3 regions of the Luteibacter sp. 22Crub2.1 genome follow, and region 1 is predicted to be linked to each of the others. Evidence: riboswitches for the same ligand, from Rfam matches in the RefSeq annotation. Region 1 holds a riboswitch; each other region holds the start of a gene.
What was found. A riboswitch is a leader RNA that binds a small molecule or an ion and turns the genes downstream of it on or off. The one in region 1 is predicted to bind cobalamin.
Positions count from the first base shown of each region.

Region 2: linked by a shared signal. The riboswitch ahead of B5X73_RS10140 (TonB-dependent receptor domain-containing protein) and the one ahead of metE (5-methyltetrahydropteroyltriglutamate--homocysteine S-methyltransferase) in region 1 are both predicted to bind cobalamin.
Region 3: linked by a shared signal. The riboswitch ahead of B5X73_RS12680 (CoA-acylating methylmalonate-semialdehyde dehydrogenase) and the one ahead of metE (5-methyltetrahydropteroyltriglutamate--homocysteine S-methyltransferase) in region 1 are both predicted to bind cobalamin.

Region 1 covers NZ_FUYT01000002.1:179,900-190,531, reverse strand. The annotation lists gene B5X73_RS02690 (membrane-bound PQQ-dependent dehydrogenase, glucose/quinate/shikimate family) at 311-2,698, opposite strand; gene B5X73_RS02685 (aldo/keto reductase) at 2,836-3,816, shown strand; gene B5X73_RS02680 (glycosyltransferase) at 3,951-5,234, opposite strand; cobalamin riboswitch at 5,325-5,542, shown strand; gene metE (5-methyltetrahydropteroyltriglutamate--homocysteine S-methyltransferase) at 5,737-8,028, shown strand; gene metK (methionine adenosyltransferase) at 8,304-9,524, shown strand; gene B5X73_RS02665 (DUF4142 domain-containing protein) at 9,669-10,211, shown strand; gene B5X73_RS20545 (hypothetical protein) at 10,338-10,487, opposite strand; gene B5X73_RS02660 (sugar ABC transporter permease) at 10,499-10,632, opposite strand, start outside.
Region 2 covers NZ_FUYT01000008.1:94,460-105,091, forward strand. The annotation lists gene B5X73_RS10115 (SDR family NAD(P)-dependent oxidoreductase) at 1-40, opposite strand, end outside; gene B5X73_RS10120 (LysR family transcriptional regulator) at 150-1,088, shown strand; gene B5X73_RS10125 (DUF2239 family protein) at 1,143-1,703, shown strand; gene B5X73_RS10130 (MATE family efflux transporter) at 1,700-3,118, shown strand; gene B5X73_RS10135 (efflux RND transporter permease subunit) at 3,171-6,344, opposite strand; gene B5X73_RS10140 (TonB-dependent receptor domain-containing protein) at 6,550-8,445, opposite strand; cobalamin riboswitch at 8,600-8,832, opposite strand; gene nagA (N-acetylglucosamine-6-phosphate deacetylase) at 8,865-10,016, opposite strand; gene B5X73_RS10150 (SIS domain-containing protein) at 10,039-10,632, opposite strand, start outside.
Region 3 covers NZ_FUYT01000011.1:26,168-36,799, reverse strand. The annotation lists gene B5X73_RS12695 (enoyl-CoA hydratase/isomerase family protein) at 1-242, opposite strand, end outside; gene B5X73_RS12690 (enoyl-CoA hydratase) at 239-1,036, opposite strand; gene B5X73_RS12685 (acyl-CoA dehydrogenase family protein) at 1,033-2,208, opposite strand; gene B5X73_RS12680 (CoA-acylating methylmalonate-semialdehyde dehydrogenase) at 2,220-3,734, opposite strand; cobalamin riboswitch at 3,874-4,079, opposite strand; gene B5X73_RS12675 (VOC family protein) at 4,191-4,574, shown strand; partial or broken gene B5X73_RS12670 (aldo/keto reductase) at 4,683-5,140, shown strand; gene B5X73_RS12665 (LysR substrate-binding domain-containing protein) at 5,170-5,382, shown strand; gene B5X73_RS12660 (hypothetical protein) at 5,494-5,682, shown strand; gene B5X73_RS12655 (Lrp/AsnC family transcriptional regulator) at 5,728-6,237, opposite strand; gene B5X73_RS12650 (DUF2000 family protein) at 6,316-6,729, shown strand; gene B5X73_RS12645 (excinuclease ABC subunit UvrA) at 6,770-9,403, shown strand; gene B5X73_RS12640 (hypothetical protein) at 9,467-9,892, opposite strand; gene B5X73_RS12635 (DUF1345 domain-containing protein) at 10,024-10,632, opposite strand, start outside.

The DNA of each region.
Region 1 (10,632 bases):
CGCCGTCTTACGACAGCGTTCCACCTTGCACGGAGCGCGCGCACCCGCGACGCGCCCCAGGGGCGATCGGTAGGTCGAGCATCAAATCGTGCTTGCAGCGGAACATGGTGTGGCTCTCGTGGTGAGGGGCGGATCTTACGCCTCGTCGGCGTTCTGCGCACTAGGTAGGGGTGATTGGTGAGGTTTCAAGGCCTTGCTGCGCGGGAATCGCCTTGCGCGGGAATCGCCGGCAGGGCCGGCTCCTACCTGTCTGCGGCGACCCGGTCGGATCCCGCAGAGAGGCCGGAGCCGGCCCTGCCGGCGACGCTCTTCAGGGCAGCGCGTAAGCCACCACGTAATCACCCGACTTGGTCCCCAGCCCGCTGTGCCCGCCGGCGGCGATCACCACGTACTGCTTTCCGCCGACCGAGTACGACATCGGATTCGCCTGCCCACCCGCCGGCAGACGTGCCTGCCAGAGGACCTTGCCCGTCCGCTCGTCCATCGCACGGATGTAGTTATCCGCCGTGGCGCCGATGAACACCAGGCCGCCCTTGGTGGTCATGTTGCCACCGATGTTGAAGATGCCGGTGGGCAGCGGCGCGTTCGTATGCGTGCCGAACGGACCGGTGTCGCGCGTCGTGCCGAGCGGATGCTCCCAGACCAGCTTGTGCGTGACCAGATCGATCGCGGCCAGTGTGCCCCACGGCGGCGGATTGCACGGCACGCCGAGCGGGTTCAGCCACGGATGCACCTTGCCGACATAAGGCGTGCCGTACTGCGGAGCCAGACCGCCGCCGACCTTTGGCTCGTCACCGGTGCCGTCCCACGGTTTCACGTAGCCCTTCTGTTCCGCCGGCTGGCGCGGCGCAAGGCTGACGATGAAGGGGATGTAGTTCGCGTTGGCGATGATCAGCTTGTTATACGGATCGATCGAGGCACCGTGCCAGTCGATCACACCATCGAAAGCCGGATAGACGATCGTGTCCTTCAGCTGCGGCGGCGTGAACTGGCCCTCGTACGCCGCCTTGCGGAACTCGATGCGGCACATCAGCTGATCGACCGGCGTCGCGCCCCACAGCGATTGCTCCGTGAGATCCTTCGGTGTCAGCGACGGCATACCCACCGAGTACGGCTGGGTGGGCGATGCGAAGTCGCCCGGCACCGTATCGGTCGGCACCTTCTTCTCGGCAACTTCGGTCACCGGCTTGCCGGTGCGGCGATCGAGTACGAAGAACTCGCCGCGTTTGGTCGTCTGTACCAGGGCGGGAATCGTGCCGCCATCGGGACCGGGCAAGTCGACCAGCGAAGGACCCGTCGGTACGTCCATGTCCCACAGGTCGTGATGCGTGTTCTGGTAGGTCCACTTCGGCTCGCCGGTTTCGATATCCAGCGCGACCGTCGAACTCGACACCTTCTCGTCGAACGGACGACGATGGCCGCCGAAGTAATCCGGCGTGGCGTTACCCATCGGCAGGTAGACCATGCCCAGATCCGGATCGGCGGTGTACACGCCCCACGCGTTAGGCGTGCCGCGTGTCAGCTGATCGTTCGGACCCGGCGTCCAGTTCTGCGGATCGTGCCCGACGTCCCACGCCCAGACCAGCTTGCCGGAGAGCGGATCGAACGCGCGCACGGCACCCGACGGCTCGCCTTCCGCCTGATTGTCGTATACCCAGCCACCGAGGATCACGCGATCCTTCAGCACCATGGGCGGCGACGTCACGAAGTGGAAGCCGGCCGGCACATGGCCGAGATACTGCGTCAGCGAAACGAAGCCGTGCTCGCCGAAATCCTCGCAGGGCTTGCCGGTGTCGGCGTTGAGCGCGAGCACGCGGGCATCGAGTACCGGCGCGATGATGCGACGCGGACAATCGGTCTGCGTGCCCTGCGGCGCTTCGTAATACGCCACGCCGCGGCAGGCCAGATAGACGTCCGCATCGGTATTGGCTTTGGGATCGAAGCTCCACTTCTTCGCACCCGTGGCGGCGTCGAAGGCGACCACCCAGCTATGGCCCGTACACACGTAAAGCGTGTCGCCGATCTTGATCGGGGTGTTTTCGAAGTTGAACTCGTGACCCGCGTCGGTACCGCCCTGATCCTCACCCGGACGCATGGTGTCGCCCGTCCGCGCCGTCCAGGCGACCTTGAGGTCCCTGACGTTGGTCGCGTTGATCTGGTCAAGCGGCGAGAAGCGATCGCCCCTGGGTGTGCGGCCGTAGAACTGCCAGTCGCTGTCCGGCACCGAGGCGTCGTGGCCATCCGCCATGTTTCGGATGACCGCTTCGCCCTGCGTGCCGACGGGCTGCATGAAACCCGCCACGCCGAGACCGACGCTGACGATAACGGCTACGATCACCGCGAAGGCGCCACCGCCCGAGGGAGTGAGCTTGCGACGTACCCAGGGCATGACGAGATAAATACCGAGCACCACCGGAACCAGCAGTCGCGGTTCCAGCTGCCAGCCCACGAGCCCGACCTCGGTGAACGCCCAGATGGCCGTCCCGAGCAGCACCACGGCATAGAGCCAGAGTGCGCTGGCCGAACCGCGCGCGAGCAGGATGCCGGTCGCTACGACCGCGGCGCCAGCGATGAGGTAGTAGAACGAGCCTCCGAGAGCCGCGAGCCACGCTCCGCCTCCCACGAGAAAGAGACCTAGAAGCGCTATGACCACGCCCGTGATACGGGGCGGCCTGCGTGAATAAAGAGTGGACGGCATTTCATGACTCCGGTGGGTGACGCGGCAGGGGCGCGTCGCGTCGAAGCCGCGGTTCGCGCAAATCATAGCCATGGCAGGTATATGCAGCGTCTACATCCGGCCGGTCACAATGGAGCATCCCCCGATGGAGTCTTCGCATGCGCTACATCAAGCTCGGCCGTACCGGCCTGGATATCTCGCCGCTGGTGCTCGGTTGCATGACTTACGGCGTTCCCGACCGCGGAAACCACGCCTGGACGCTGGACGAAGAGCAGAGCCGCCCCTTCATTCGCAAGGCGCTGGACCTTGGCATCAACTTCTTCGACACGGCCAACGCCTACTCCGATGGCACGTCCGAGGAGATCGTCGGACGCGCCCTGAAAGATTTTGCGAAACGCGACGAGGTGGTGATCGCCACCAAGACCTTCTTCCACTGGCGCAAGGGTCCGAACGGCGGCGGCCTGTCGCGCAAGGCGATCTTCCATTCGGTGGACGACTCACTGGCCCGCCTCGGCACCGACTACATCGACCTGTTGCAGATCCATCGCTACGACCAGACCACGCCCATCGAAGAAACGCTCGAGGCGCTGCATGACGTGGTGAAGGCCGGCAAGGTCCGCTACCTCGGCGCCTCGTCGATGTATGCGTGGCAGTTCGCGCAGATGGTTTACACCTCGCGGATGCACGGCTGGACCGAGTTCGTCAGCATGCAGGATCACTACAACCTGCTGCAGCGTGAGGAAGAGCGCGAGATGATTCCGTTCTGCATCGACGAGCACATCGCGGTGTTGCCTTGGAGCCCGCTGGCACGCGGACGGCTGACGCGCGACTGGGACGAAGGCAGCGACCGGCAGAAGAGCGATGTCTTCGGCGGAACGCTTTACAACGCCACGGAAGATTCGGATCGCGCCATCGTCGCGGCGGTGAAGAAGGTGGCCGATGCGCGTGGCGTGCCTCGTGCGCAGGTGGCATTGTCGTGGGTGGCGCATCGTGACGGCGTCACCGCGCCGATCGTCGGGGCGTCGAAGCCGCAGCATCTCGATGATGCGGTGGCGGCGATCGATCTGGAGCTGACCGAGGAAGAGACGGCAGCTTTGGAGGAGGCTTATACGCCGCGGGCGATCGCAGGGTTCGAGTAAGCGTTGCTTGCGGCAGTTCGGCTATGTTGTTGTCATACGGCGGTCTCGCCGCGCTGCGCGCGGATCGCCAGCGGGGCTGGCTCCTACCAGAGCAACGCATCGCGCTTCTGGTAGGAGCCGGCCCTGCCGGCGATTCAACCCCGCCGCGCCATCGCCTGTTCGATCACGTCCGCGGCCAGCGACGCACCTCGCTCGGCCCGGATGACGCCCGCGGCGCGCTGGGCACGCAAGGCCACGCCTTCGTCAGTCAGGAGGACGCGCAGCTTCGCCGCCGCCCGGTCGGCGCGGTAACGCGATGCCGGCAACACATCGCCCACACCCAGCCGAAGCACACGCGCCGCGTTGTCAGGCTGATCGAAGCCATGTGGCACCACGAGCGCCGGACACCCCGCGCGCAAACTCTCCTGCGTCGTGCCGACACCCCCGTGATGTACCACCGCGGAAGCGCGCGGGAACAACGCGCCGTGTGACGCATATTCCACAGCCATCACCCCGGCTGGCAACGTGTCGGGCAAGCGCGCGCGCATCTCGGGCGAGCCGGTGAGCAAGACGGCACGACATCCGAGCGCCCCTGCCGCCGCCATGCTCTCGCGAAGGAAGGCCTCGCCCGCGTGCACCGCCGCCGATCCCAGCGTAAACACGATCGGCGCGTCACCCGCGTCGAGAAACGCCGACAGCTCCGGGGGAAGGGTTTCGTTGAAGGGCGAGTAACGGCAATAGCCAGTGACCACGCTGTGCGCCGGGGCATCCAGCGGCGCATGCCCCAACAGCGGCGAATACATCGCCAGCACACCATCGCGCGCGTGCTGTCCGCGATGAAACGGATCGCCCCACACCGACACCGGCGCCAGACCCAGCGACTGCCGGAAGCTGCGCACGGCACGTGTCCACGGTGCGGTCACCCGCTCACCGATCCGGCGCACCCAGGCGCCACGACGCGGCGACGCACGTAAGAAACGGTCGAGTCGCGCCATGCCCGTCGCCGGCGGATCGAAAGCGGAAAGGAACACCGCGGGCGACAGGACGGCGGACAACCACGCCACGCGTGTCGTCTCGCCCAGAATCTGGCCGGCGAAGGCGAGCGTCGAGGTGACGATCGCATCGGCCTCCAGACATACTGGCGCCAGCGCGCGGTAGCTCGCCGCGACATCCTCCGCAGCCAGGTCACGTACGACGAAGCGCGGACCGCGCAGCGGATGGAACGCCCGGGCAGCGAAGGCGGCCTTGTCCTCGGGCTCCGCGATCCCGCTGGCAAGGACGAACCTCAGCCCGGCCTCCGCCACCGCCTCGCGATGAATCGCATGGGCACCGATGGTGACCCGATGGCCCCGCGCCGCCAGCTCCCGCCCCACGGACAGGAACGGAAACAGGTCACCCTGCGATCCCACCGTCGCCATCACGATGTGCCTTGCCGCCATGCCTTACTCCCGATGACCTGGCGCATCGTCGCGGGCGACATGTCGACGCGATGCATGCCTGGCTCGTTGACCTGCCCCGTCCGTAGGGCTAACCTCTGGGCCGCCAGCGGTCTTTATCTCTCTATTCGAATAGAAGGATAAAAGCTAAGAGGGAAGCCGGTGAGAATCCGGCGCTGCCCCGCAGCGGTATGTGGAGACGAGCGCGTCATCAGCACTGGATCGATGGCGATCCGGGAAGCGACACGCAAGGCGGCACCCAGGTGCCACATCCACGAGCCCGAAGACCTGCCGCCGGCCTGGGCGCGCGTGCCGTCATGGGTGCGTGTGCCCTGCCCGACCTGGGCCGTCGCGTTCGCGCGAGGGTCCGGTTCGCCCGCGGGGGCGAAGGTCGACGGCAAGCCGCATGACGCCTTCACGCTGCCGCACCTTCCGTGTGGCAGTGCACGTGCGTCCGCGACGAACCGCCCTTCCCTCCTCTTTGCCACGAAGAGGAATCATCCACATGCCACACGTTACCTACCCCGGTTTTCCCCGCATCGGCCGACGCCGCGAACTGAAGCGCGCGCTCGAAAGTCACTGGAGGGGCGAAACCAGCGCCGACGACCTGCTCACCGTCGCCCGTCAGCTCCGCGAACGCCACTGGCGCCTCGCGCGCGACGCGGGAGCCGACAGCGTTCCCGTCAACGACTTCTCGCTTTACGACCATGTGCTCGATGCCGCCGTCGCGGTCGACGCCATTCCCCCGCGCTACCGTGCACTCCATCAGCGCGATCCGCTGGCCGGCTATTTCGCCATGGCACGCGGCCGTCAGGACGGCGAAGTCGACCTGCACGCGCTGGAGATGACCAAGTGGTTCGACACCAACTACCACTACATCGTCCCCGAGCTGCAGGCGGGCCAGTCGTTTGCCACGCGTGCCGACAAGGTCGTCGCGGAATATCGTGAAGCCGTCACCCTCGGCCATGCGGCGCGCCCCGTACTCCTCGGTCCGTTGACCTTCCTCCGTTTGGCCAAGACCGTCGACGGCAGCGATCCTCTGGCGCTGCTCGACGCGTTGCTGCCGGCGTGGAGCGGTTTGCTCGATGCGCTCGCGGACGCGGGTGCCGACTGGATCCAGGTCGACGAACCGGCCCTCGTGCTCGATCTCGAGCCGGACTGGCAGGCGGCCTATCGCGGCGCTTATGCCGCCATCGGTGAACGGTCGCGCGGCCGCATCCTGCTCGCGACCTATTTCGGCGAGCTCGGCGGCAACCTCGAACTGGCGGCGTCGTTGCCCGTCGCCGGCCTGCATGTCGATCTCGCGCGCGCGCCCGGGCAACTGGATGCCGTGCTCGACGCGCTTCCCGCCGGTCGTGTGCTGTCCGCCGGCGTGCTCGACGGCCGCAACATCTGGCTGAGCGACCCGTCCGCCATCGCGCCGCGCATCGCCAGCGCACGCGAGCGCCTCGGCGACGGGCGTCTCTGGCTGTCGACGTCGTGCTCGCTGCTGCACGTGCCGATCGATGCGTCGGAAGAAAAGCACCTGCCGGGTTCGATCGGTGACTGGCTGTCGTTCGCGCGGCAGAAGATCGTCGAACTGCGACGCTATGCCGACGCCGTCGTCGGCGACGACACGGCGCAGCTCGCGCTCTCGCGTCAGCAAGCGACAGTGGAGGCGCGACTGCTTTCTCCCGACGTGCTGCGCGCCGACGTGCGGGCGCGCGTACGTGGACTGACGCCCCAGTTCGGACAGCGCCGCTCGGCCTACGCGTTTCGCGCAAATGTGCAGAAGCAGCGCTTTGGCCTGCCCGACCTGCCGACCACCACCATCGGCTCGTTTCCGCAGACCACGGAACTACGCCTTGCGCGTGCCGCGCATCGCTCGGGCAAGCTCGACGACGAGGCTTATACGGCCGTGCTTCGCGAGGAGGTGCGGCGCGCCGTGGCGTTTCAGGAAGAAGCGGGGCTCGATGTCCTCGTGCACGGCGAGCCCGAGCGCAACGACATGGTCGAGTACTTCGGCGAACAGCTGCAAGGCTACGCGTTCACGTCTCTGGGCTGGGTGCAGAGTTACGGCTCGCGCTGCGTCAAGCCGCCGATCGTCTTCGGTGACGTGGCGCGTCCCGCCGCGATGACCGTCGCCTGGTCCGCATACGCCCAGTCCCTGACCGCCAGGCCGATGAAGGGCATGCTTACCGGTCCGGTGACGATGCTGCAGTGGTCGTTCGTACGTGACGATCTCCCGCGTGCCGAGGTGTGCCGACAGATCGCCCTGGCTTTGCGTGACGAGGTCCACGATCTCGAGAAAGCCGGCATCGGCATCGTGCAGATCGACGAGCCGGCGCTGCGCGAAGGCCTTCCCCTCCGCCGGGGTGACTGGGCCACCTATCTGGACTGGGCGGTCGACGCGTTCCGGATTACCGCGGGTGGCGTCAGCGACTCGACTCAGATCCATACCCACATGTGCTACTCGGAGTTCAACGACATCATCGAGGCGGTCGCCGCGATGGACGCGGACGTGATCTCGATCGAGACCAGCCGCTCGCGGATGGAGCTGCTGGACGCCTTCACACGGTTCCGTTACCCGAACGGCATCGGACCCGGCGTCTACGACATTCACTCCCCGCGCGTGCCCGGCAAGGAGGAAATGGCCGATCTGCTGTCCCGGGCGCTCCAGGTGCTTCGTCCGGACCAGCTCTGGGTCAATCCCGATTGCGGCCTGAAGACCCGCGGCTGGCCCGAGGTAGCTGAGGCCCTGACCGGGATGGTGGCCGTGGCCCGGGCGGCCCGCGAACGGCTGGCGGAGGTGGCCTGACGGAAAAAGGGGCACCGTGTCCCCGCGCTGTTGGCCTTTCGCGCGCGGGGCGCGCTCCCATACGGCGGCTGCCGTAGGAGCGCGCCCCGCGCGCGAAAGGCCAACAGAGCGGGCGGCAACCCCCTCCCAACCCCCCTCCTACCCCTTCCCCCGCTGAACATCCATGCAATCGTCACCCGCCGGGGGTACCCTTGCCGCTGCAAACCGGCGACGGGGCGTGTATCATGGCGCGCCCCATTTATCTCTTTATCCGTAAAGAAGGATATATACCCTCGATGAGCAATTTCCTCTTCACCTCCGAGTCGGTCTCCGAAGGCCATCCGGACAAAATCGCCGACCAGATCTCCGACGCCGTTCTGGACGCCATCCTGGCCCAGGACCCGCGTGCGCGCGTGGCCTGCGAGACGCTGGTGAAGACCGGTGTCGCCATCGTCGCGGGTGAGATCACCACCAGCGCCTGGATCGATCTGGAAGCGCTGACCCGTAAGGTCATCCTCGACATCGGCTACGACTCCTCGGAAGTCGGGTTCGACGGCGAGACCTGCGGCGTTCTCAACCTGATCGGCAAGCAGTCGCCTGACATCAACCAGGGCGTGGACCGCAAGAAGCCGGAAGAACAGGGCGCTGGCGACCAGGGCCTGATGTTCGGCTATGCGACCAACGAAACCACCGAGTACATGCCCGCGGCGATCCACTACGCGCATCGTCTCGTCGAGCAGCAGACCAAGGTCCGCAAGAAGAAGAACTCGCCGCTGCCGTGGCTTCGCCCGGATGCCAAGAGCCAGGTCACCCTGCGCTACGAGAACGGCGAAGCCGTCGCCATCGACGCCGTCGTGCTCTCGACCCAGCACGATCCCGACGTCAAGCAGAAGGACCTGATCGAAGGCGTGCGCGAGCTGATCCTCAAGCCCGTGCTGCCGGCGAAGCTCCTGCACAAGGGCACCAAGTTCCACATCAACCCGACCGGCAAGTTCGTCATCGGCGGACCGGTGGGCGACTGCGGCCTGACCGGCCGTAAGATCATCGTCGACACCTACGGTGGCTGGGCCCGTCACGGTGGTGGCGCGTTCTCGGGCAAGGATCCGTCCAAGGTCGACCGTTCGGCTGCCTATGCCGCGCGCTACGTCGCCAAGAACATCGTCGCGGCCGGCCTCGCCGACCGTTGCGAAATCCAGGTCAGCTACGCCATCGGCGTCGCCGAGCCGACCTCGATCTCGGTGACGACCTTCGGCACCGGCAAGATTCCCGACGAGAAGATCGAGAAGCTGATTCGCAAGCATTTCGACCTGCGCCCGTACGGCATCATCCAGATGCTCGATCTGGTCCACCCGATGTACCAGCCGACCGCCTCCAACGGTCACTTCGGCCGCAAGCCGTACGACGTCACCGACAAGAACGGCAACACGTTCACGGCGTTCTCCTGGGAGAAGACCGACAAGGCTGACGTCCTGCGCGACGCCGCCGGCCTCGGCGCGACGGTTGCTCGCCGCAAGTAAGTTTTGTGCGACATGCGATAGAAAACGGGCGCCTTCGGGCGCCCGTTTTCGTTCAGGAACCTCAGAAAGTTGCCGCCGGGGTCACAATGCTTTCATGGCTGGAATGAGACATCTGAGAGCCGTTACCGTGCTACCGGAGAATCCATGATGTCACGCACCCTGCCCCGCCTCATCGCGACCGCGCTACTCGTGGCCGCCGTTCCTTTCGCCGCCCATGCGCAGGACGACGCCAAGCAGACCGATTCCAAGGGCGGTACCCCGACCGATGCCGGCTTCGTCACCAATGCCAGCGGCGCAGGCCTGGCCGAAGTGGAGCTGGGCAAGATCGCCGTGACCAACGGCGGATCGGCCAGGGTGAAGTCGTTCGGCCAGCACATGGTCGACGACCACACCAAGTCGGGCGAGGAGCTGAAGAATCTTGCGAGCGGAGACCGCGGCTATGCCACCGCCGAGAGCCCGCCGCCCGCGAACCAGAAAGACATCGACGCGCTGAAGCGCCTCAATGGCGCGGCGTTCGACAAGGAATACGCGAAGGTCGCCGTCGCCGATCACGAGAAGGCCATCGCCATCTTCGAGGTCGAGGCCGAAAAGGGCTCGAACAAGGAACTGCAGGCCTTCGCTAAGAAGACCCTGCCGACGCTGAAGCAACATCTGAAGATGGCTCGGGCGCTGAACAGCGGAAAGTAAGACCTGTAGGAGCGCGCCTCGCGCGCGATGCCCTTAACGCCTGACGCACGACCGTCAGCGCAAGAGCGTCGCGCGCAGGCGCGCTCCTACATTTTTAGGGGCGATGCCGGACGAAGCCGCGCAACGTCAGGCCCGGGGACGTGACGAATGCCGTCGGCTGGGCCATACCTTCATCGGCGCGCCATGCCCGCCGTGGTCATCCGGCGGGTCGATGATGCCGTTATCTTCGAACCGAACCTGGCGCCACTGACCCTGGAGGGTGTCGAAATCGTCCATGATTTTCATGCTCAGCCGTTACGGTTCGAACCCGACAGCACGTCCACCCACACGGCGAGCACAAGGATCGCGCCCTTGATGATCATCTGCCAGGAGTTGTCGACGTCCATCAGCTGCATGCCGCTGTCGAGGCTGGCCATCACGA
Region 2 (10,632 bases), on a different contig from region 1:
GACGGGTGGTGTGGATGTTGCTGGTGGCGAGGGTTTTCATGACAGCGCTCCGATGGCCGCGGTGCGGCCGTTGGAGAGCATTCTGGCTATTTGTCCTGCGTGGATAAATAATCGAATCGCGATTTGATTATTCCCGCACGGAAACAAAGATGGATCACTTTCTCGCTATCAGGGTCTTCGGTCGTCTCGTCGAGACCGGCGGCTTCGGCCGGGCGGCGGACGCCTTGCGCATGCCCAAGTCCACCGTGACCAAGCTGATCCAGGGCCTCGAGGCGGAACTGGGCGTCCGCCTTCTCGAGCGCACGACCCGGCGGGTGACGGTCACCACCGAAGGCGCCGCCTACTACGAACACACGCAGCAGTTGCTGGGCGAGCTCGACGCGTTCGAGACCACGCTTGCCGGCGGTCAGGCCAGTCCCGTCGGCAACCTGCGCATCGACACGGGCGGCTCCGTCGCCGCCCGCCTGATCCTTCCGGACCTGCCCGATTTCCGTGCCCGCTATCCCGGCATTCGTGTGCAGGTCGGTGTGACCGATCGCACGGTGGACCTCATCGGCGAAGGCATCGACTGCGCGATCCGCAGCACCGCCGACGATCCGAACCTCGTGACGAAGAAGATCGCGGATGCCTCGATCACGCTCTGCGCAACGCCCGGCTACTTCGCGCGTCGCGGCACGCCCGATACACCCGAGGCGATCGAGCGCGATGGTCACGAGGTCATCGGCTATGCCGCGGTCCGTACGGGGCGTCCTGTCCCGCTGCGCTTCCGGCGCGACAACCGGGACGTCGAGGTGCATGTGCCGGCAGCTATCGAGGTCAACGAGAGCAATGCCCATACGGCTGCGGCGCTCGCCGGTCTGGGTATAGCGCAGGCGCTGGCCTTCACCGTGGCGCCGCACATCGCCCGCGGCGCGCTCGTGTCGGTGCTGGACGACTGGCGACCCACGGCTCTGCCGATCTATCTCGTTTACCCACCCGCCCGCCGACACAACGCGCGTCTTCGGGCATTCGTCGACTGGCTGTCGGAAGCCCTGCCCAGGCGGATCGCCGCGGCAGAATCGGGATCGGTTTTACCCGGAGACTATTGACGACACGTTTGATCCGGGTAAAAATTGATCATCGCTCTTGTCCCGGCCACCTCCATGTCGACTTACACCGCTTTCATCGCTACCGAGCGCATTGCCCACGGATCGCTGGCGGCGGTCGCGGAACGCTGCAAGGTCCGCCTCGACGCCGACCCGCACGCCACGCCCATCGTCTACGACGATGCGACCGGCCGTGTCGTCGACATCGACTACCGGGGCACCGTCCACGATGTGCTTGCGCGCCTCCCCGTCGCCGAGCCGCCAGCCCGCCGCGGGCCGGGGCGTCCAAAACTTGGCGTGGTCGCCCGGGAGGTCACGCTGCTTCCGCGTCACTGGGAGTGGCTTGCGGCGCAGCCGGGCGGCGCCTCCGTGGCGCTGCGTCGTCTGGTGGAAGCGGCAAGCCGCGAGGGCGCACCGGCCGACCGCGTCCGTGCGGCGCGCGAGGCGGTCGATCGCGTCATGCTGGCGCTGGCCGGCGATCTTCCCGGCTACGAGGAAGCCTCCCGCGCCTTCCACCGTCAGGACGCCGCTCGCTTCACCGCGCTGACCGACGCATGGCCGGCCGATGTACGCCACTACGTGCGCCTGCTGGTGTCGCGCGCCGGCGACGAGACATGACGCCGCCGCGTGGCGCGCTGACGGAAGGGCCGATCGCCAGGACCCTGCTGCTGTTTTCGCTGCCTATCCTTGGCGCCAACGTCTTGCAGTCGCTGAACGCATCGGTGAATGCGATCTGGGTGGGGCACTTTCTCGGCGAGTCAGCGTTCGCGGCCACCTCCAATGCCAACCTGATCCTGTTCTTCCTGCTCGGAGTCGTCTTCGGCGTCGGCATGGCGACGACCATCATGGTCGGCCAGACGCTCGGCGCGCACGACGTGCCCGAGGCGCGGCGTGTGGTGGGCACCGGTCTCGGTTTCTTCGTCGTGCTGTCGGTGCTCGTCGCGCTGGGCGGTTTCATCGCGACGCCGCTCATGCTGCGGGCCATGGGCACGCCGCACGATGCGCTGCCGTTCGCGACCGACTACCTGCGCATCATCTTCGTCGCTCTGCCGGCGATGTATCTGTACACGTTTCTGATGATGACGCTGCGCGGTGCGGGCGACTCACGCACGCCCTTCGCCTTCATGCTGGTTTCGGTCGTGCTCGACGTCGCGCTCAATCCGCTCTTCATCTTCGGCCTGGGACCGGTCCCCGCGATGGGTATCGCGGGCTCCGCCGTGGCCACCCTGATCGCGCAGGTCGTTTCGTTGCTGGCGCTGATCGCGTGGCTTTATCACCGCAAGCACTTCCTCTGCATTCACCGGCACGAACTGCGTCTGCTGATTCCGGAACCGGTCCTGCTCAGGCAGCTGGTGATGAAGGGTCTGCCGATGGGCGCGCAGATGATCGTCATCTCGTCCTCGGCGATCATCATGATGTCGCTGGTCAACCGCCACGGCTCGCAGACCACGGCGGCTTATGGCGCGGCGGCCCAGTTGTGGACATACATCCAGATGCCCGCGCTGGCGATCGGTTCGGCGGTGTCGTCGATGGTCGCGCAGAACGTGGGTGCCAGGCGCTGGGATCGGGTTGCGGGCATCGGCCGCGCAGGCGTGCTGACCAACTTCACGCTGACCGGCACGCTCGTGCTCGTCATCTACCTGTTCAACCGCGCCGCGCTGGCGCTGTTCCTCGGGGATGACAGCTCGGCCATCGGCATCGCCCAGCATCTCAATCACATCGTGGTGTGGTCGTTCCTGCTGTTCGGCGTCACGTTCGTCATGTTCGGCGTGGTGCGGGCCACGGGCGCGGTCATGCTGCCACTGATCGTGCTGGTGATATCGATGTGGTTGGTGCGCTATCCGTTTGCCGCCCTGCTGGAACCGAGGTGGGGCGCGGACGCCATCTGGTGGAGCTTTCCGGTCGGGTCGCTGGTGTCGATCGCGATTACCACGGTGTATTACCGGCGCGGCAGCTGGAAGAAGGCGCATATGCTTCCGGCGACGCAAGCTTCGGTAGGAGCCAGCCCTGCTGGCGATGGGAGCTTGCCGTAACTCCTGTCGCCAGCAGGGCTGGCTCCTGCGAAAAGCCGGTATGCATGGAAGGCTATCGGGTCTTGCGCGCCTTGCGGATCTTCATCCAGCGCTTGTATCGACGCTTCAGCATGCGCCGGTGTAAGCGCTTCACCTTGCGCTCCTTGCGGTCGTGATTCCACAGGTAGATCGCGGGCGTACTCAGCAGCGTAAGCAGCTGCGAGACCAGCAAGCCGCCGACGATCGCGATGCCGAGCGGCCGTCGCATTTCCGAGCCGACACCGAACCCGATCGCCAGCGGCAGCGCGGCACCCATCGCGACGAGGGTGGTCATGGTGATCGGTCGGAAGCGGACCAGGGCCGCCTGACGAATCGCGTCGACCGGCGACATGCCGTGTTCACGCTGGGCCACGAGTGCGAAGTCGACCATCAGGATGGCGTTCTTCTTCACGATACCGATCAACAGCAAGACGGAGATGATCGCCATCAGGGTCAGCTGCGTCTGCGTGACCAGCATCGCCAGGAACGCACCGGCACCCGCCGCCGGCAACGTGGAGATGATCGTCAACGGATGGCCGAGACTCTCGTAGAGAATCCCGAGCACGATGTAGACGGCGAGGATCGCGCCGATCAGCAGCACCATGCCGTTGGACTGCGCATCGCGCATGCGCTGGTTGGTGCCGGTGACGTCCATGCGCACGCCCTCCGGCAGGTTGATCCGGCGTACGGCTTCCTCGGCGAGGCTGTTGCCCTTGTCCGGCGTGATCTTCGGCGCGAGGTTGTAGGTGATGTCCGCCGATTCGAGCTGGTTCTGGTGGGTGACCGCACTCGGCGTCGCCACGGGCTCGATGTGCGCCACCGCCGAGAGCGGAATCATCGTGCCGAGTGAATTCTTCACGTACGTGTTGAGCAGCGCGCCGGGACTGAGCTCCTGCGCGGCCGCCGAGGTCAGCACCACCCAGTACTGGTTGATGTCCGAATAGATGATCGACACCTGGCGCTGGCCGAACGAGTTGTACAGCGCCGAATCGACATCGCCCATGCCGACGTTCAGGCGGCCCGCCGCATCGCGGTCCACCTTCAGCATCTGTTGCTTGCCGACGATGTCGAAGTCGCTGCCGACGTCGCGGAACTCCTTCATGCTGCGCATCTGACGCACCAGCTTCAGCGTCCAGGGCTGCAACGGTTCGCCGCCGGTACTGATCAGCTGGAACGAGTACTGCCCGCGGTTGCTGTTGCCCCCGCTCCCGCCGAGGAACTGCACGGGATTCATGAAGACCTGGACATCGGAGAGCTTGTCGTACTCCTTGCCCTTGCGATCCATGAATTCCTTCATGGATTCATGGCGCAGATCCGGGCCGCTCCCCTTCTTCTTCAGATCGATGAACATGGTGCCGCTGTTGCCGACGGCCGCGCCATCGTTGCCGCTGCCGAGCAGTGTGGTGACGTCGGCGACGGCCGGATCGTTCTGCATCATTTCGCCGACGCGTTTGAGGCGTCGCGACATCTCGTCCGGCGAAATGTTGGCGTCCGCGGTGACATCGGCCTGCAGCATGCCCGTGTCCTCGTCGGGCATGAAATTGCCACCGGCGGTCTTCACCACGGCGAAGCCCAGCGCGAAGGTGGCGAAAAGCAGGATGAGTGGCTGCCAGCGCATGACCCGCCGATGGCGCATCGCCCAGTCCAGTCCGCGCTCATACAGGCGCAGAAACCCGCGATCGAAGCGTTCCAGCGCGCGCTCGACGCGGCCTGGCTGGCGGTCGGGCTCGTCGTGCTTGAGATAGCGGGCGCAGAGTGCCGGCGTGAGCGTCAGCGACACGATGGCCGAAATCAGCACGGCCGCCGCCAGGGTCACCGAGAACTCGCGCAGCAACTTGGTGATCATGTTGTTGCCGAACAGCAGCGGCGCGAACACCGCCACCAGCGACAGCGTGATCGACATCACGGTGAAGCCGATCTCGCGCACGCCCTCGAGCGACGCCGGCATCGGTTTACTGCCGTTCTCCATGTGCCGGACGATGTTCTCGATGACCACGATGGCGTCATCGACGACGAAACCGATGCACAGCACCAGCGCCATCAGCGACATCGTGTTGAGCGTATAGCCGAGTGTCCACATCACCACGAAGGCGCCGGCCAGGGACAACGGCACGCTCAGCGTCGCGATCAGCGTCGGACCGAGACGGCGCAGGAACACCATCATGACCAGGAAGACCATGACGATGCTGATCAGCAGCGCGACCTTGACCTCGTGCAGCGCGGACTGCGTGGTCTGGGTCAGGTCGAAGATGGGCGTAACCTTCGCGTCCGCCGGCAGCAGCGAACGGAAGCGCGGCAGCGCGGCACGGATCGCGTCGGCGGTGGCGATGGAGTTCGCCTCCGGACGCTTGCTCATCTGCATGGTGACCGAGCGCTCGCCCTGGAACCATGCGGCCTGGTACTGGTCCTGCTGGCCGTTGTAGACGCGGGCGATGTCCGAGAGGCGCACCGGCACGTTGTTGCGCATCGCGATGAGGATGTCGCCGAAATCCTTCGCGTCGCGAATGCTGTCGTTCGCGACGACCGTCATCTGTGCCTTGCCGTCGGACAGCAGGCCCTGCGGCGAGGTCACGTTGGCGGCATGCAGCGCATTGGACACATCGTTGGCGGTGAGCCCCTTGGACGACAACGCGCGGGTATCCAGCTCCACGCGCACGGCGTGCGGGGTCCCACCGAAGACCTGTACGCGCGACACGCCATCGATCTGCGCCACGGCGGGCCGGATCAGGGTATCGACGACGTCGTAGAGCTTGTCCGGCGGCAGCGACTTCGAGGTGAACGACACCAGCAGAACGGGAATCTGGCCGGTGTCGAACTTGAAGTACTGCGGGGGGCTGGGCATGCCGGCCGGCAGGTCGGCGGCGGACGCGTTGATCGCGGCCTGCACGTCACGCGCGGCGGCATCGGTGGAGCGGTCCATGCTGAAACGGAGGCGGACGAAGCCGCTGCCTTCCGAGCTGTTGGAATACATCTGGTCCACGCCCGGGATCTGGCCGAGGTGGCGCTCCAGGGGGGCGATGATGGTCGAGGCCATCGTCTGCGCGTTCGCACCGGGCATCTGCGTCTGGATGAAGACGGCGGGCACTTCGATGGACGGCAGGGCCGCCACGCCGAGCAGCATGTAGGCGATGGAGCCGCACAGCACGAGCCCCGCCGCAAGCAGCGAGGTTCCGATCGGCCGGCGAATGAAAGGTGCAAAAACGTTCACGACACTTCCTGTGATCGCGGGAAGCATACCCGCGCCCGGGGACTTTATGACGTCCGCGCCGGTCCGTGGCGTGTGCCTTTAGTGGGGGCCCTGCCGGAAGGCAGGGGTGCGGCGTTTGCCCGAACCCGGCGCCAGGGGTAGGAGCGCGCCTGCGCGCGATGCCGTGAAACATCGCGCGCAGGGCGCGCTCCTACACGGTGCTCCCTCAGCGTACGGGCGAGAACCGCACGGTCACATAGTAGGTCCGCCCCAGCTGGTTGTAATACGCCGCCGTCTCGTACCGCTTGTCCGCCACGTTCGCGACCCGGCCCTGCACGCTCCAGGCATCGTCCATGTGCCAGGTGGCACGCAGATCCGCGGTCGTGTAGCCGCCCAGACGCGTCGTGTTGGCCGCGTCGTCGTAGCTGTAACCCGAGGCGTAGACCGAGCCACCCAGTGTCAACGCGCCCAGGTCCTTGTCCAGATCCACGCGACCGGTGCGACGCGGACGGCGGGCCAGCAGGTTGTCCTTCTCGAGCCCGCTGTCCCGGTCCAGCGGCTGCTGCAGCGTCAGGTAGCCGCGCACGTGCCAGCCATCGACGTCCGCGCCGACCTGGCCTTCGAGGCCGCGCAGGCGGGCCTTGCTGACGTTGACCGGCAGGAAGTTCGCGTCGTAGCCGATCAGGTCGTCGACCTGGCTCTGGTAGGCGTTGACGGCCCAGTTCCAGATGCCCGGACGACCCGACAGGCCGATCTCGGCGGTGCGCGACTTCTCCGGCTTGAGGTTCACCGTGGGCACGCCGTACGGGTAGTACTCGTCGTTGAAGGTCGGCGCGTGGAAGGCGGTGCCATAAGAGGCCGTGACCTTCATGCCGTTGTCGAAACGGAAGCCATAGGCGGCCGAGCCGGTCGTGTGGTTGCCGAACTGGGTGTTGTGGTCGTGGCGGGCCGACAGCTGGATCTCATGCGGGCCGAACACGCCCTGGTAGAGCGCGAACACGCCCGTGTTGTTGCGGGTGTCCTTGAGATAATCCGTGTCGCTGCTCAGCTTTTCCTGCTGGTAGTCGACGCCGGCGCTCAGCGTCTGGCCCGGGGCCAGCGTGAAGTCGTTCTGCCAGGAACCCTGATTGCGCTTAGAGTACAGATATCCCACGCGCAGCTTGTCGGCACCGGTGACGTAGTTGAAGTCCGCGTCGTAATAGCCCTTGTCGGCGCCGTTGAGGTAGTTGTCGGCGCGGTCCTGGTTCTGGCCCAGACTGACCGACATGCGCCACGCGGACAGCACGTCGAAAGCCAGCTTCGCGCCGGCGACCTGCTGCGAGCGTCGGGTCAGGTTCTGGTAGTCGCCGTCGTATTCGATATCGCCCTTGCTGCGCAGCCAGCTGCCGGTGAGCTCGGTGCCGTCGTCCCAGCGATAACCGCCCGACAGTGCGCCGTTGTACGTGCGATAGGCGTCATGGTCCGGCTCGTCGGTGAAGCAGCCCTTGAACGCCGTGCCCGCGCCGATGCGGCAGGCATTGATGCCCGAGGTGTACTGGCCGCCGAGGCTGGCGTTGTACCAGCCGTGGGTCGTGCCGCCCGACACGCCGACCTGGCCGGCGGTGTAGCCGTGGCTGCCGCCGGTGACCGAGAGGCTCGGGGTCGGCGCTTCGCCGGCCTGGCCGTGGCGGGTGAAGATCTGGATGACGCCGCCGATCGCGTCGGAGCCGTAAAGGCTCGAGCGCGGACCGCGGACGACCTCGATATGGTCGATCTGCTCGACCGCCAGCTGCTCGTAAGCCGGCAGACCCGCGCCCACGGTACCCACGCGGACACCGTCCACGAGGACCAGCGTGTGCGAGGAGTTGCTGCCACGCATGAACAGCGAGGTCTGCTGGCCGATACCGCCGGTGTTGGCCATGACCACACCGGGCAGCCCGGCGAGCAGGTCCTGGACGTTACGCGGCTGCAGACGCTCGATGTCTTCATGGGTGATCACGGTCACCGGGGCGAGTACCTCGTCCAGTGGCGTGGCCGTGCGGGTCGCGGTGACGATCACGGGATCGAGGGCGTCCGGGGCGTCGGCCGCGTGGGCAGCGGCGATCGACGACAGCAGGGCTGCCGCGAGCAGGGTCTTCTTCATGGAACGGTCTTCCTCCGCCGCATAGCGCGGCAATGCGTAGCTCAAAGGGCGCGCGAGGAGGACATACGGCGAACGGCACACGGGCGGAACCCGGATGACTGTCCGGATTCGCCCTCCGCGAATCGCCCGAAACGGGACGACGCCCCGGGATGGCTCACGGGGCGCGTCGTCGGGCCGGTCTCCGGACTCACGCCGTCCCCGAGGGGGTGTCGGACCGGCGCCTTCCCGCTGTCGCAGTGGCTGAAGCCGTGTCCGAGGGGCCGTGACGACCCCGAGCGCTTACCGTTGCGGGGGCAGTGCCGGCCTTGCCGCAGAGGCGGCGCACCGGCTTCCCGTTTCATCCCCGTGGCGCGACGCCCCGGGGACACCCGAACCCCGCGACTTTAACCGGAGGGTGGGGCGCTGTCACGACCGGCCGATCAGCCTGCGGCGTAAACGCGCTCGCCGCCGATCCAGGTTTCGATCACCGTATGGGTCTCGTCCATCACGACGAAGTCGGCGCGGTAACCGGCGGCGATATGACCGTGGGTGGCGCCGAGGCCGAGGAACGCGGCCGGATACGTCGACGCCATGCGCGCGGCTTCATCGTAGGCCACGCCAACCATGTCGACCGTATTGCGCACCGCCGTGGCCATGTCCAGCGCGGAGCCGGCCAGCGTGCCGTCCGCCGTCTGGCAGACGCCGTCGCGCACGGTGATGGTTTCGCCCTTGAGCACGAAGTTCGGATTGTCCGACCCCACGGGCGGCATCGCGTCGGTGACCAGCATCATCTTCCGTGGCGCCTTCGCCGCGATGGCGACACGCAGCGAGGTCGGGTGCACGTGGTGGCCGTCGACGATCAGACCGCACCAGCTGGCCTGGTCTTCGAGCGCGGCACCGACGACGCCAGGCTCGCGGCTGGTGAAGGGTGTCATCGCGTTGAACAGATGGGTGAAGCCGCGCACGCCCGTCGCCAGTGCATGGCGCGTGGTCTCGTAGTCGGCCGCCGTGTGGCCCGCGGCTACGATGACGCCGTTGGCGACCAGCTGCTGGAGTACTTCCGCGGAAGCGCGCTCGGGGGCCAGCGTCAGCAGGGTCACGCCGCCGTGGCGCCGCGCGACCATCGCGACATCGTCGGCATCGGCGATGCGAAACTTGGCCGGGTCGTGCACGCCCTTGCGCTCGGGTGCGATGAACGGGCCTTCCAGATGGATGCCGAGCACGCCCGGCACGCCCTGGGCGACCGCGTCGTTCACGGCATCGATGGCTTTCGCCATGACCTCCGCGTCGTCACTGATCAGCGTGGGCAGAAAACCCGTGGTGCCGAATCTCGCGTGTGCCTCGCCGATCGTGCGGATCGCGTCGACCGTCGGTGCATCGTTGAACAACACGCCGCCCCCGCCGTTGACCTGGCAGTCGATGAAGCCGGGCAGCAAGGTGCGACCACCGAGGTCATGGCGCTCCGCCGCGCGCACGCGCGGATCGGATGGCAGCGCCAGTCCGGTGATCTTTCCATCGTCGACCAGCACGGCAAAGCCGCTCTGGAATCCGTTGTCGGTAAGCACGCGGCCGTTGACGAGGGCGAGAGTCATGGCGATTCCTTGAGGGTGACGGTCAGACGGTCTCGGTGACTTTATTCAGGTGCGGCGGCACGTCGGGATTGAAGCCGCGCTTCAGCGCGAGCGCCGCCGTGGCGCGGTAGAAGCTCTGCACCGTGATCAGCGGCGCGGCGATCGGTGCGGTGGCGACCAGCGGCAGCACACCCTCACCCGTCGCACCCGGCGCGGCGATCCAGACATTGGCGCCACGCTTGCGGAACTCGGCGGCGACATCGAGCACGCCCGGGAGCGTGTCGTCGTTCTGCGCGAAGAACAGCACCGGGAAGTCCGGGCCGACCAGCGCCATCGGGCCGTGTTTCACTTCGGCCGCGCTGAAGGCTTCGGCATGCAGGCCGCAGGTTTCCTTGAACTTGAGCGCCGCTTCCAGCGCACCGGCGAAGCCGAAGCCACGACCGACCACGAACAGGTTGTGCGCATCGACGAGGCCTTCCGTCAGCGACGACCAGTCGGCATCCCAGCCCTGGCGCAGCTGCGCGGGCAACGCGGCCAGGGCGTCGGCGATCTCGGCCTTGCCACTCCACCGGGCGGCGATATGCAGAATCGCGAACAGCGCGCCGAGATAGCTCTTGGTCGCGGCGACGCTGGTTTC
Region 3 (10,632 bases), on a different contig from region 1:
TAGTCGACCATGCTTCGATACAAGCCATGCAAGTCGCCGCCCGCGCAGAAGGCCTTGTCGCCGGCTCCCTGCAGGACGACCACCGCGATCGCGTCGTCGTCGGCCCATGCGCGAAGCTGGGTGTCCAGCAGGCTCGCCATCGTCAGTGAGAGCCCGTTGAGGGTCTTCGGCGCATGGAGTGTCGCGATGCCGATACGTCGCCCATCCCGCCCGTCGCGCTCTTCGAACAGCACGTCGCTCATGCGTTCTTCCACTCGGCCGTACGCTTCTCGAGAAAGGCGTGTACGCCCTCCGCCTGATCCGCGCTGTCGAACAGGTCGACGAAGGCTTCGCGCTCGGCGACGAGCGCGGCAGCGTGCGTCTGGGTGCGCGTTGCCTGCACCAGGCGTTTGCAGGCCGCCACGCTGGTCGGGCTCTGCTTCGCGGCACGCGCTGCCCATGCGAGCGCGGCGTTCAACCCTTCACCTCGGGGAACCACGTCTTCCACCAGGCCGATGCGCAAGGCCGTCGCGGCGTCGACTCGCTCGCCGAGCAGGATCATCCGCTTCGCCCAGCCCTCGCCGACCAGGCGCGGCAGGTTCTGCGTACCGCCGGCACACGGCAGCAGTCCCACACCCGCTTCCGGCAAGGCCATCTGCGCGTGTTCCTCGGCGATGCGAAGGTCGCATGCGAGTGCACATTCGAGGCCGCCACCCATCGCATAGCCGTTGATGGCCGCGATGCTCACGCCACGGAACGCCGACAACGCCTCGAAGGCCTCACCGAACCGACGGGCGGCTTCACGCGCCAGCGCGCGGTCGCCATCCGCGAACTGCTTGAGATCGGCGCCGGCCGAGAAGAACTTCTCCCCCTCGCCCGTCACCACCAGGGTGTAGACACCACGATCCGCATTCAGCGCCGCGACGAGATCGCGCAGCGCGGAAAGGCTATGTACCGTCCAGGTGTTGGCTGGCGGGTTGCTCAGCGTCACGATGGCCGTGTGGCCTTCGAACGTCAGCCTGAGCCCCGTCCAGTCGGTATCCTTGTAACCGGTCATCGCAACTCCTCTTCAGTGTTGAGCAAGTGGCGCGCCACGATCACGCGCATGATTTCGTTGGTGCCTTCCAGTATCTGATGCACACGGCTGTCGCGCAGCAACCGTTCGATCGGGTACTCGCGGATATAGCCATAGCCGCCATGGAGCTGCAGGGCGTCGTTGCAGATGTTGAATCCCGCATCGGTGGCGAAGCGCTTGGCCATGGCGCACCACACCGTGGCGTCGTGACTGCGTGCGTCGAGCTTGCGCGCTGCCGTGTGCACCATCTGTCGAGCGGCGACCAGCTGGGTCGCCATATCGGCCAGCTTGAACTGCAAGGCCTGGAACTCGCCCAGCTTGCGCCCGAACTGCCGCCGCTCACCGAGATAACGCCGCGCGGCGTCCAGGGCGCCCTGTGCGGCACCGAGTGAACAGGCGCTGATATTGATCCGCCCACCGTCCAGACCCTTCATGGCGATCCGAAACCCATCACCCTCTTCGCCCAGAAGGTTCGCCGCCGGCACACGAACGCCGTCGAACGTGATGCCCCGCGTGGGCTGACTGTTCCAGCCGAGCTTGTCCTCCTTACGCCCATACGTAATGCCTTCGGCGTCGGCGGGTACGGCTAACGCACTGATACCACGCGCACCCTCGCCCCCCGTGCGGGCCATGACCACGAGCATGTCGGTGGCACCGGCTCCCGAGATGAAGGCCTTGCTGCCGTGGAGCACGTACGCGTCACCATCACGCACGGCGCGCGTCTGCAGAGACGCCGCATCGGAACCGGCGCCCGGCTCGGTCAGGCAGTACGACGCAAGCTTCGCCCCGCTGCACAGCGCCGGACCCCATTCGGCGCGCAACGAAGAACGTGCATGCGTCGCCAGCATCCACGTCGCCATGTTGTGGATACTGATGAACGCCGCGGTGGATGGATCGGCGGCGGCGAGTTCCTCAAACACGATCGCCGCATCCAGCCGGGTCAGCCCGCTGCCGCCGGCCGCTTCGTCGACATACAGGCCGCAGAAACCCAGTTCGCCTGCCTTACCGATGGCCTCACGCGGAAAGATGCTCTCGGCGTCCCAGTGCGCCGCACGCGGCGCCAGTTCGGATGCCGCGAAATCGCGCGCCGCCTCGCGAAACGCCATCTGCTCGTCGCTGAAGCCGAAACCTTGCCCCATCACAGGAATATCCATGACGGCCGCCATCACTTGAGGCTGATCGTCGTATTGACGCCGTGGCCGCGCGTGTCATCGTCGAACCAGCGCGAAGTGATCGTCTTGGTCTGCGTGTAGAACGTGACCGCCTGCTTGCCGTAAGGGCCCAGGTCGCCGAGTTTGGACGCACGCGATCCCGTGAACGAGAACAGCGGCACCGGCACCGGGATCGGTACGTTGATACCGACCTGCCCCACATCGATGTCTTCCTGAAAGCGACGGGCAGCCGCACCGCTCTGCGTAAACACGGCCGTACCGTTCCCGTTGGGATTGGCGTTGACCAGATCCATCGCTTCGTCCAGCGTGTCGACCGTGAGGACGACCAGCACGGGCCCGAAGATCTCTTCGTCGTAGATACGCATGCCGGGCTTCACGCCCGAGAAGATGGTCGGCCCGACGAAATTACCGTTGCCGTAGCCCGGCACCCGGTATCCGCGACCGTCGAGCTCCAGCGTCGCGCCTTGTGCCACGCCCGCGTCGATCAGGCTCTCGACGCGGTCACGCGCCAACGATGAGATCAGCGGGCCGACGTCGGTGCCGGCCTCGGTCCCCGCGTTGACCCTCAGTGACTTCGCCTTGGTAACGAGATCGGGAATCCACTCGCGCGCGGCCCCCACCAGCACCGCCGTCGATGCCGCCATGCAACGCTGCCCGGCCGCACCGAAGGCGGCACCGACCATGGCATTTAACGTCTGCTCCTTGTTGGCGTCGGGCAGAACGACAGCGTGATTTTTCGCCCCCATCATGCACTGCACGCGCTTACCGGCTTGCGATGCACGGTGATAAACGTGCGTACCGACCTTCGTCGATCCGACGAAAGACACCGCCTTGATGTCGACGTGATCGCAGATGGCGTTGACCACCTCCTCGCCCCCGTGCACGACGTTGAGCACGCCCCTGGGAATGCCTGCCTCCTGCGCCAGCTCGACCAGCCGCATGGTGACCATCGGGTCCTGCTCCGACGGCTTCAGCACGAAGGTGTTTCCCGTGGCGATGGCCATCGGAAACATCCAAAGGGGGATCATCGCCGGAAAGTTGAACGGCGTGATGCCTGCGCAGACACCCAGCGGCTGCAGCAGTGTGTACGTGTCCACGCCACCGGCCACGTTGTTGGCCAGCTCGCCGAGTTGCAGATTGCCGATGGCGGCCGCCTGCTCCACCACCTCGAGGCCACGGAACACGTCGCCTTCGGCGTCCGGCAGTGTCTTGCCCTGCTCCGCCGTGAGGATCGCCGCCAGTTCCGCCATGTGTTCGCGGATCAGTTGCTGGTACCTGAGGAAGATGCGGGCCCGCGTCCCGATGGGCGTCTTGCGCCAGGTGGCGAACGCGCGCCGGGCGGCGGCGACGGCCGCATCCACCTCCCGGGATGTGGCGAAGGGCACACGTGCCAGGACGACCTGCGTCGCCGGGTTGATCACATCGCGCCATTGTGTGGTCGCGGACTCGACGAACTCACCGTCGATCAGCAGTTTGACGGTCGCGACATCGGTCGCGGCACGATTCATCTCGTTCATGATGCTTGTCTCCATATCGCTCACCCGCGAAACCGGGCGTGCGTGAGCGAGACAAGTCGGTTCGAGGCCACGGACGCCGCATCGAGCCAGCTCGTCCGGTTGCCCACCGCAACACCCGAGGAAGACACCGCAAGCGGTGCCCACCACGGGCCGGTCTCCGGGCTTGCGAGCGATGCGATCCGCATCACCCCGACACCTTCCCGCGTTGCCGCAGTGGTTCTGAGTCGGGTTTTCTCGCCTACCGTTGCGGGGGCAGCGCCGGCATCGGACCGGCTTCCCGTTTCACCCTGCGCACCGGAATGGCGGCGGCAGGACACCTGTGGCCAGCGGGAGTGTAGGCGGCGACGCGGCGAGCGACACGCTGCGATGCAGTAAAGGCGCCTTGGATGCCGCCACGGATTCCGACTAAGCTGCGCGGATCAGCCGTTCCACGCTCAGGAGATCTCCATGATCGACCACACCGGCGCCACCGTCAGCGACTTCGAGCGCAGCAAGCAGTTCTATACGACCGTATTGGCCTCCATCGGCTATGAACTGATCGTGCACTTCCCCGCCTCGAAAACGGGACGTACCGACGTGGCGGGGTTCGGCGAGAACGGCAAGCCGGATTTCTGGATCTACCAGGGCACACCCAATCAGCCGCCGGTACACGTCGCCTTTCGGGTGAGTTCGCAGCAGCTGGTGCGGCTATTTCATCAGACGGCGCTGGATGCGGGCGCGAGGGACAACGGTCCGCCGGGCCCGCGTTCGCACTATCACGAAGGCTATTACGGCGGTTTCGTGCTGGATCCGGATGGCCATAACATCGAGGCGGTGTTTCACGCCGGCTGATGGAAGATCATTGATGAACTGCCCGCATAGGCTCAAGCGGTTTATCCCACTTAATCACTGGACCCCCGGTCGGTAGCATGGCGTCATGGCTACCTTCTGGAGATCACCATGAAAAAGCGCGTTCTCGGTAAAAGCGGCTGGAGGTCTCAGCCGTCGGCTTTGGCTGCATGGGCCTCAATTTCAGCTATAGCCACGTGCTGAGCGGCGACGAGTCAGTCAAGCTCATCCGCGAGGCGGTGGACCTAAGCGTCGATTTCTTCGATACGGCCGAGGTCTATGGTCCGTTTACCAATGAGGAGATCGTCGGCAAGGCCTTCGCGCCGATGCGCGACCGCGTCGTCATCGCGACGAAGTTCGGCTTCGCGTTCGATCCGGAAACGAACAAGCAGACGGGTCTGGACAGCCGCCCGAAAAACATCCGCAAGGCCGCCGAGGGTTCCCTCAAGCGTCTGGGCATCGAGCAGATCGATCTGCTCTATCAGCACCGCGTAGACCCGAACGTGCCGATCGAAGACGTCGCCGGTGCGGTGAAGGATCTCATCCAGGAAGGCAAGGTGAAGCACTTCGCGTCGAAGGCTAGCTGGTGCTCAACGGGATGAACCACATTCTCCGGGCGACCCTGGCGGGCCTTGGTCTGGCCTGGGTGCCCGAGGACGTCGTCGTGCCGCATATCGAGGCCGGACGACTGGTGCGCGTCCTGGAGAGCTGGTGCGACCCGTTTCCGGGCTACCACCTTTACTACCCGAACCGGCGGCAGACCTCCCCCGCACTGACCCTGCTGGTGGATGCGCTACGTTATCGTGGCTGAATCGCCCACAATCCCTTGACGTTTCCGCGATTGACACCATCTCGTAGGTAGCCGAGGATCGAATCAGGCCGCGCCCGGGTCCCGGGGCCGCGCAGCAAGCAGGAGTCACCCATGAGCCAACGTCATCTCGTCCTCGCCGCCTTGTTCGCCCTGGACGTCGTGTTCTTTCTTGCCGGTTCGGTCACAGGGACGTTGCTGCTCGTCGCCGCTGGCGTCGTGACGGAGACGGCCTTCTGGTTCAACATGATGCAGCAGCGCCGGATGCAGCGGATCAAGGTTCGCGCGCGACGCGATCGCTGAGCCTCCCGTAAGTCGGCGTCAGAAACCCCGCACCGCGGGGTTTTTTTATGTCGCCCCGGAAGCCTCCTCCGCACTCGGTCCCCGCTCCAGATACGTCGACAGAGCGATATAGCTCCGCGTCCCCTTGAATCCCTCCATCGCGTGAATCCGCTCCAGCAGGTGTTCGAGCCCCCGCGTATCGGCCGTCCGTACCTTCAGCAACATCGCGCTCTCTCCCGTCACGGTGTGGATTTCCTCCACCTCGGGAAAGGCCTGCAGCGCCAGCAGCTGGCGTGTCACCGCCCAGCTGGTCGTGTCCACGTGGACGAAGGTCAGCAACGGACGCCCGACCTTCACCCCATCGAGCACAGCCACGGTGGCCTTGATGACCCCATCCCTGCGCAGCCGCTTCACCCGCTCATGCAGCGCGGGTGCGGAGAGATGCAGCCGTTCGGCCAGCTCCGCGTAGCTCAGCGTGGCATCGGCGGAGAGCGCGCCTAATAATTTTCGGTCGATCGCGTCGAGCCGGACCGCGTCGGGGGTCTCGCCCGGAATGGCTTTCGTTTTTTTCGTCATGGCAGCCTGTCGCCCTTTCGCCGAATGACATTCGGCGTTTTACTGAATCAGCCTAACAGACTGCGAAGAACCTTTGACATGACCACCTTCGACACCCGCGTCGCCATCCTCGTCCGCAGCGACCTGCTGACATGGCAGAAGCTCAACGTCACCGCCTTCCTGGCCACCGGCATCGCCGGAGCGGCGGCAGATGCCATGGGCGAGCCATACATCGATGCGGCCGGACGTCACTACGCGCGCCTGCTCGGGCAGCCGATGCTCGTGTTCGGTGCCGATGCGACGCAGCTCGCCCATGCGCATCGCGTCGCCATCGAACGCGACGTGACCCGCGCGATCTATGTCGAGGCGATGTTCTCCACTGGACACGACGCGGCCAACCGCGAAGCCTTCCTCGCGGAAGACGCCGATGCACCCAACCTCGTCGGCATCGCGTTACGCGGACCTCGGAAGGCGATCGAGAAAGCCACCAAGGGCGTGCCTCTGCACACGTGATTTCACGGGAACCGCAAGCCGGGGCTGCGATAATCCCTGGATGACCAAGCGTAGATCCCCGCCCTCTTCGACCGACCTCCGTGGCTTCGTACGTGTACGTGGCGCACGCGAGCACAACCTCAAGAACATCGACGTCGTGATCCCTCGCGACTCGCTCGTCGTGTTCTCCGGGGTGTCGGGATCGGGCAAGTCGTCACTCGCTTTCGGGACGCTGTACGCGGAAGCGCAGCGACGCTACTTCGAGTCGGTGGCGCCTTATGCGCGACGCCTGATCGACCAGGTAGGCGTGCCGGACGTCGACGAAATCGAGGGGCTGCCGCCCGCGGTGGCATTGCAGCAGCAGCGCGGCACGCCCGGAGCACGCTCATCGGTGGGCAGCGTCACTACGCTGTCGAGTCTCGTGCGCATGCTTTACTCGCGTGCGGGCTCGTACCCCGCCGGCCAGGCGATGTTATACGCAGAGGATTTCTCGCCCAACACGCCGCAAGGTGCCTGCCCGCACTGCCACGGGCTGGGCCGCGTGTACGAGGTGACGGAGGCGTCGATGGTGCCGGATCCCACGCTGACCCTGCGCCAACGCGCGATCGCGTCATGGCCACCGGCATGGCACGGTCAGAACCTGCGCGACATTCTGGTCACCCTCGGCTACGACGTGGACGTGCCGTGGAAGGACCTGCCAAAGAAGCAGCGCGACTGGATCCTGTTCACCGAGGAAACCCCGACGGTCCCGGTCTATGCCGGCTTCACGCCGGCGGAAACCCGTGCGGCACTGAAGCGAAAGACCGAACCCAGTTACATGGGCACGTACATGGGTGCGCGGCGTTATGTGCTGCACACTTTCAGCACGACGCAAAGTCCGCTCATGAAGAAGCGCGTGTCGCGCTACATGATCGGCAGCGTCTGTCCGGTCTGCGATGGCAAGCGTCTGAAGCGCGAGTCGTTGTCCGTGACTTTTGCCGGGCTGGACATCGGAAGCCTGTCCGCGTTGTCATTCGATGCCCTGGTCGATACGTTGAAACCGGCAGCCGAGGGGCGGTTCAACGAGCTGGCCGAGTCGACCACACGCAGCCGCGCCGCGGGTAAGCGCGCGAATGCGAAGCGCGTAGCCGCCGGCGGCGCCGCGCACGACGGGTCATCGGACGTGCGGCGCACCCCCAACCTGTCCGAGGAAAAACGTATCGCGGCTCAGCGCATCGCACAGGATCTCGTTGCCCGCGTGGGTACGCTCCAGGCACTCGGCCTTGGCTACCTCTCAATGGACCGATCAAGTCCCACGCTGTCACCGGGCGAGTTGCAGCGGCTGCGCCTGGCCACGCAGATCCGCTCGAACCTGTTCGGCGTCGTCTACGTGCTCGACGAACCGTCGGCCGGCCTTCACCCGGCGGATGGCGAGGCCTTGCTCACCGCGCTGGAGCAACTGAAGCGATCGGGCAATACGATCTTCGTCGTGGAGCACGATATGGACGTCATGCGTCGCGCTGACTGGCTGGTCGACGTCGGCCCGGATGCAGGCGAACGCGGCGGCGAGATTCTTTACAGCGGTCCTCCCGATGGTCTCGCCGACGTGGCGCTGTCGCGTACCGCGCGTTATCTGTTCGGTCACGAGCGGCCTCTTGAGCGGTCACCTCGCCCGGCATCGCGCTGGCTCGAACTCCGCGGCATCACGCGCAACAACCTCCATAATCTGGATGCCGCCTTCCCCATCGGTCTGTTTACCGCGGTCACCGGCATTTCCGGCTCGGGCAAGTCCAGTCTGGTCAGCCAGGCGCTGGTGGAGCTGGTCAGTGAGCATTTGGGCCACGAGCTGCCCGCCCCGGAGGACGAAGGCGATGACGCGGCACCCAGCGTCATCACGAAGACCGGCGGTCGCATCCACAAGGGCGCCGACGCCATCACGCGACTGGTCCAGGTCGACCAGAAGCCGATCGGGCGCACGCCTCGATCCAACCTGGCGACGTATACCGGGCTCTTCGATCACGTGCGCAAGTTGTTTGCCGCGACAAAGGCAGCCAGGGCGAAGCGTTACGACGCCGGGCGCTTTTCGTTCAACGTGGCGAAGGGGCGCTGCGAAACCTGCGAGGGCGAGGGATTCGTCAGCGTCGAGCTGCTCTTCATGCCCAGCGTCTATGCACCCTGCCCCACGTGCCACGGTGCGCGCTATAACGAGGCCACGCTAAAAGTGCAGTGGAACGGCAAGAACATTGCCGACGTGCTGCGACTGACGGTCGAGGAAGCCTGCGAGTTTTTCGTCGACGAGCCAGCGGTGATGAAGCCGCTGTCGCTTCTCTATGACATCGGGCTTGGCTACCTGCGCCTCGGACAACCGGCCACGGAGCTTTCCGGCGGCGAGGCGCAGCGGATCAAGCTGGCGACGGAACTGCAGCGGTCGCAGCGCGGGAGCAATCTTTACGTGCTGGACGAGCCGACCACCGGACTGCATCCGTCGGATGTGGACAAGCTGGTGGCGCAGTTGCAGGGGCTGGTGGCGGCCGGCAATACGGTAGTCGTCGTCGAGCACGAGATGCGCGTGGTCGCCGGAGCCGACTGGGTGATCGACGTCGGTCCCGGCGCGGGTGACGAGGGCGGCAAGATTGTCGCCTGCGGGCCGCCGCGGCTGGTCGCCAGCGAGACGACGAGCCGTACGGCGCCTTATCTGGCTCGGGTACTCGGGTAAACGGCGTCGCCGACAGGAACAGGCCCCATCGACGACCATGCACTGCCCCCGCGGGAGCTGCCCTCAGCTCCCCTCGGCAACCGCCGGCAGTTCGCTCACGTCACGCACGCTGTACACGTCGATGGCATACGGATGCTGCGCGTCGCCAGTCGCCTTGAAGCGTCCGAACACCGTGGCATCGGCACGGGTGCCTTTATTGCTCACCGTGCGTCGGAACGAGGACACATCCCGCTTACCGGCGGACTTGTCGTCCATGGCGAGGTCCACCGCGCCCTTGCACTGCGCATCGGACAGCGTCGTCGTCTTGCCCTCGCTGCTGGCCACGCCACGGACGGTCACCGTCGTGTTGAGGTAGCGGGCGGCGGTGCCGAGCACCGAGCAGATGGACTCGGGTGGTGTGTCGTCCTCGGAGCGAGCGACCGCCGCGTTACTGGCGATAACGAGGACCAGGGCGACCCCCGCCGCCCGTGCGAACGTCTGGATTGTCATTTGGCTTCCCCCCCCTTCTCTTCTCAAGCCCGTCAGGGCCCCTGCCGTATGGACGGCTAATCGAAGGACACCGCGTTTGCGGCGTCGCGTCAATAAGAAAAATGGGCAGTAGGGGGTGAACTTATTGCCGATCAGGCCTTGCCGGCGGCGATGTTCACGCTGATGGCGATGATGAAGACATTGAAGAAGAACGCGATCGCGCTGTGCATCAGCCCGATCCGGCGCAGGTACCGGGTGGTGATCTGGACATCGGAGACCTGGAAGGTCATGCCGATGGTGAAGGCGAAATAGGCGAAATCCCAGTAATCGGGTTCTTCATCACCGGGGAAATCGAGCCCCTGGTGTGGCTTGCCGAACTCCCCGTAATACCCGTGGGCGTAATGCAGGGAGAACAGGGTATTCATGAAGGTCCACGCCAGGATGATGGTGGTCGCGGCCACCGCGATGGCCAGTGCCCCGCCCTTGTCGCTGGAGTTCAGCTCCGTCGTGACCGCGCCGAGCACGACGGCGGAGAGGACCACACCACTCAGCAGCGTGGTCCACCGGCCGGTGTCCTGTTGCTTCGCCTGCCGCCGCATGGTGGCCGGACTGGCACCGACGAATATCCGCAAAAGCAGGACGAAGTACACGACGGCACCCAGATCGAACCCCAGCAGCAGCGGCAACGACCGTGGCATGCCGCTGAATTCCAGCGCCGCCGCGGCAACCACCGCCACGGCCGCACCCACCAGCAGGCGCGG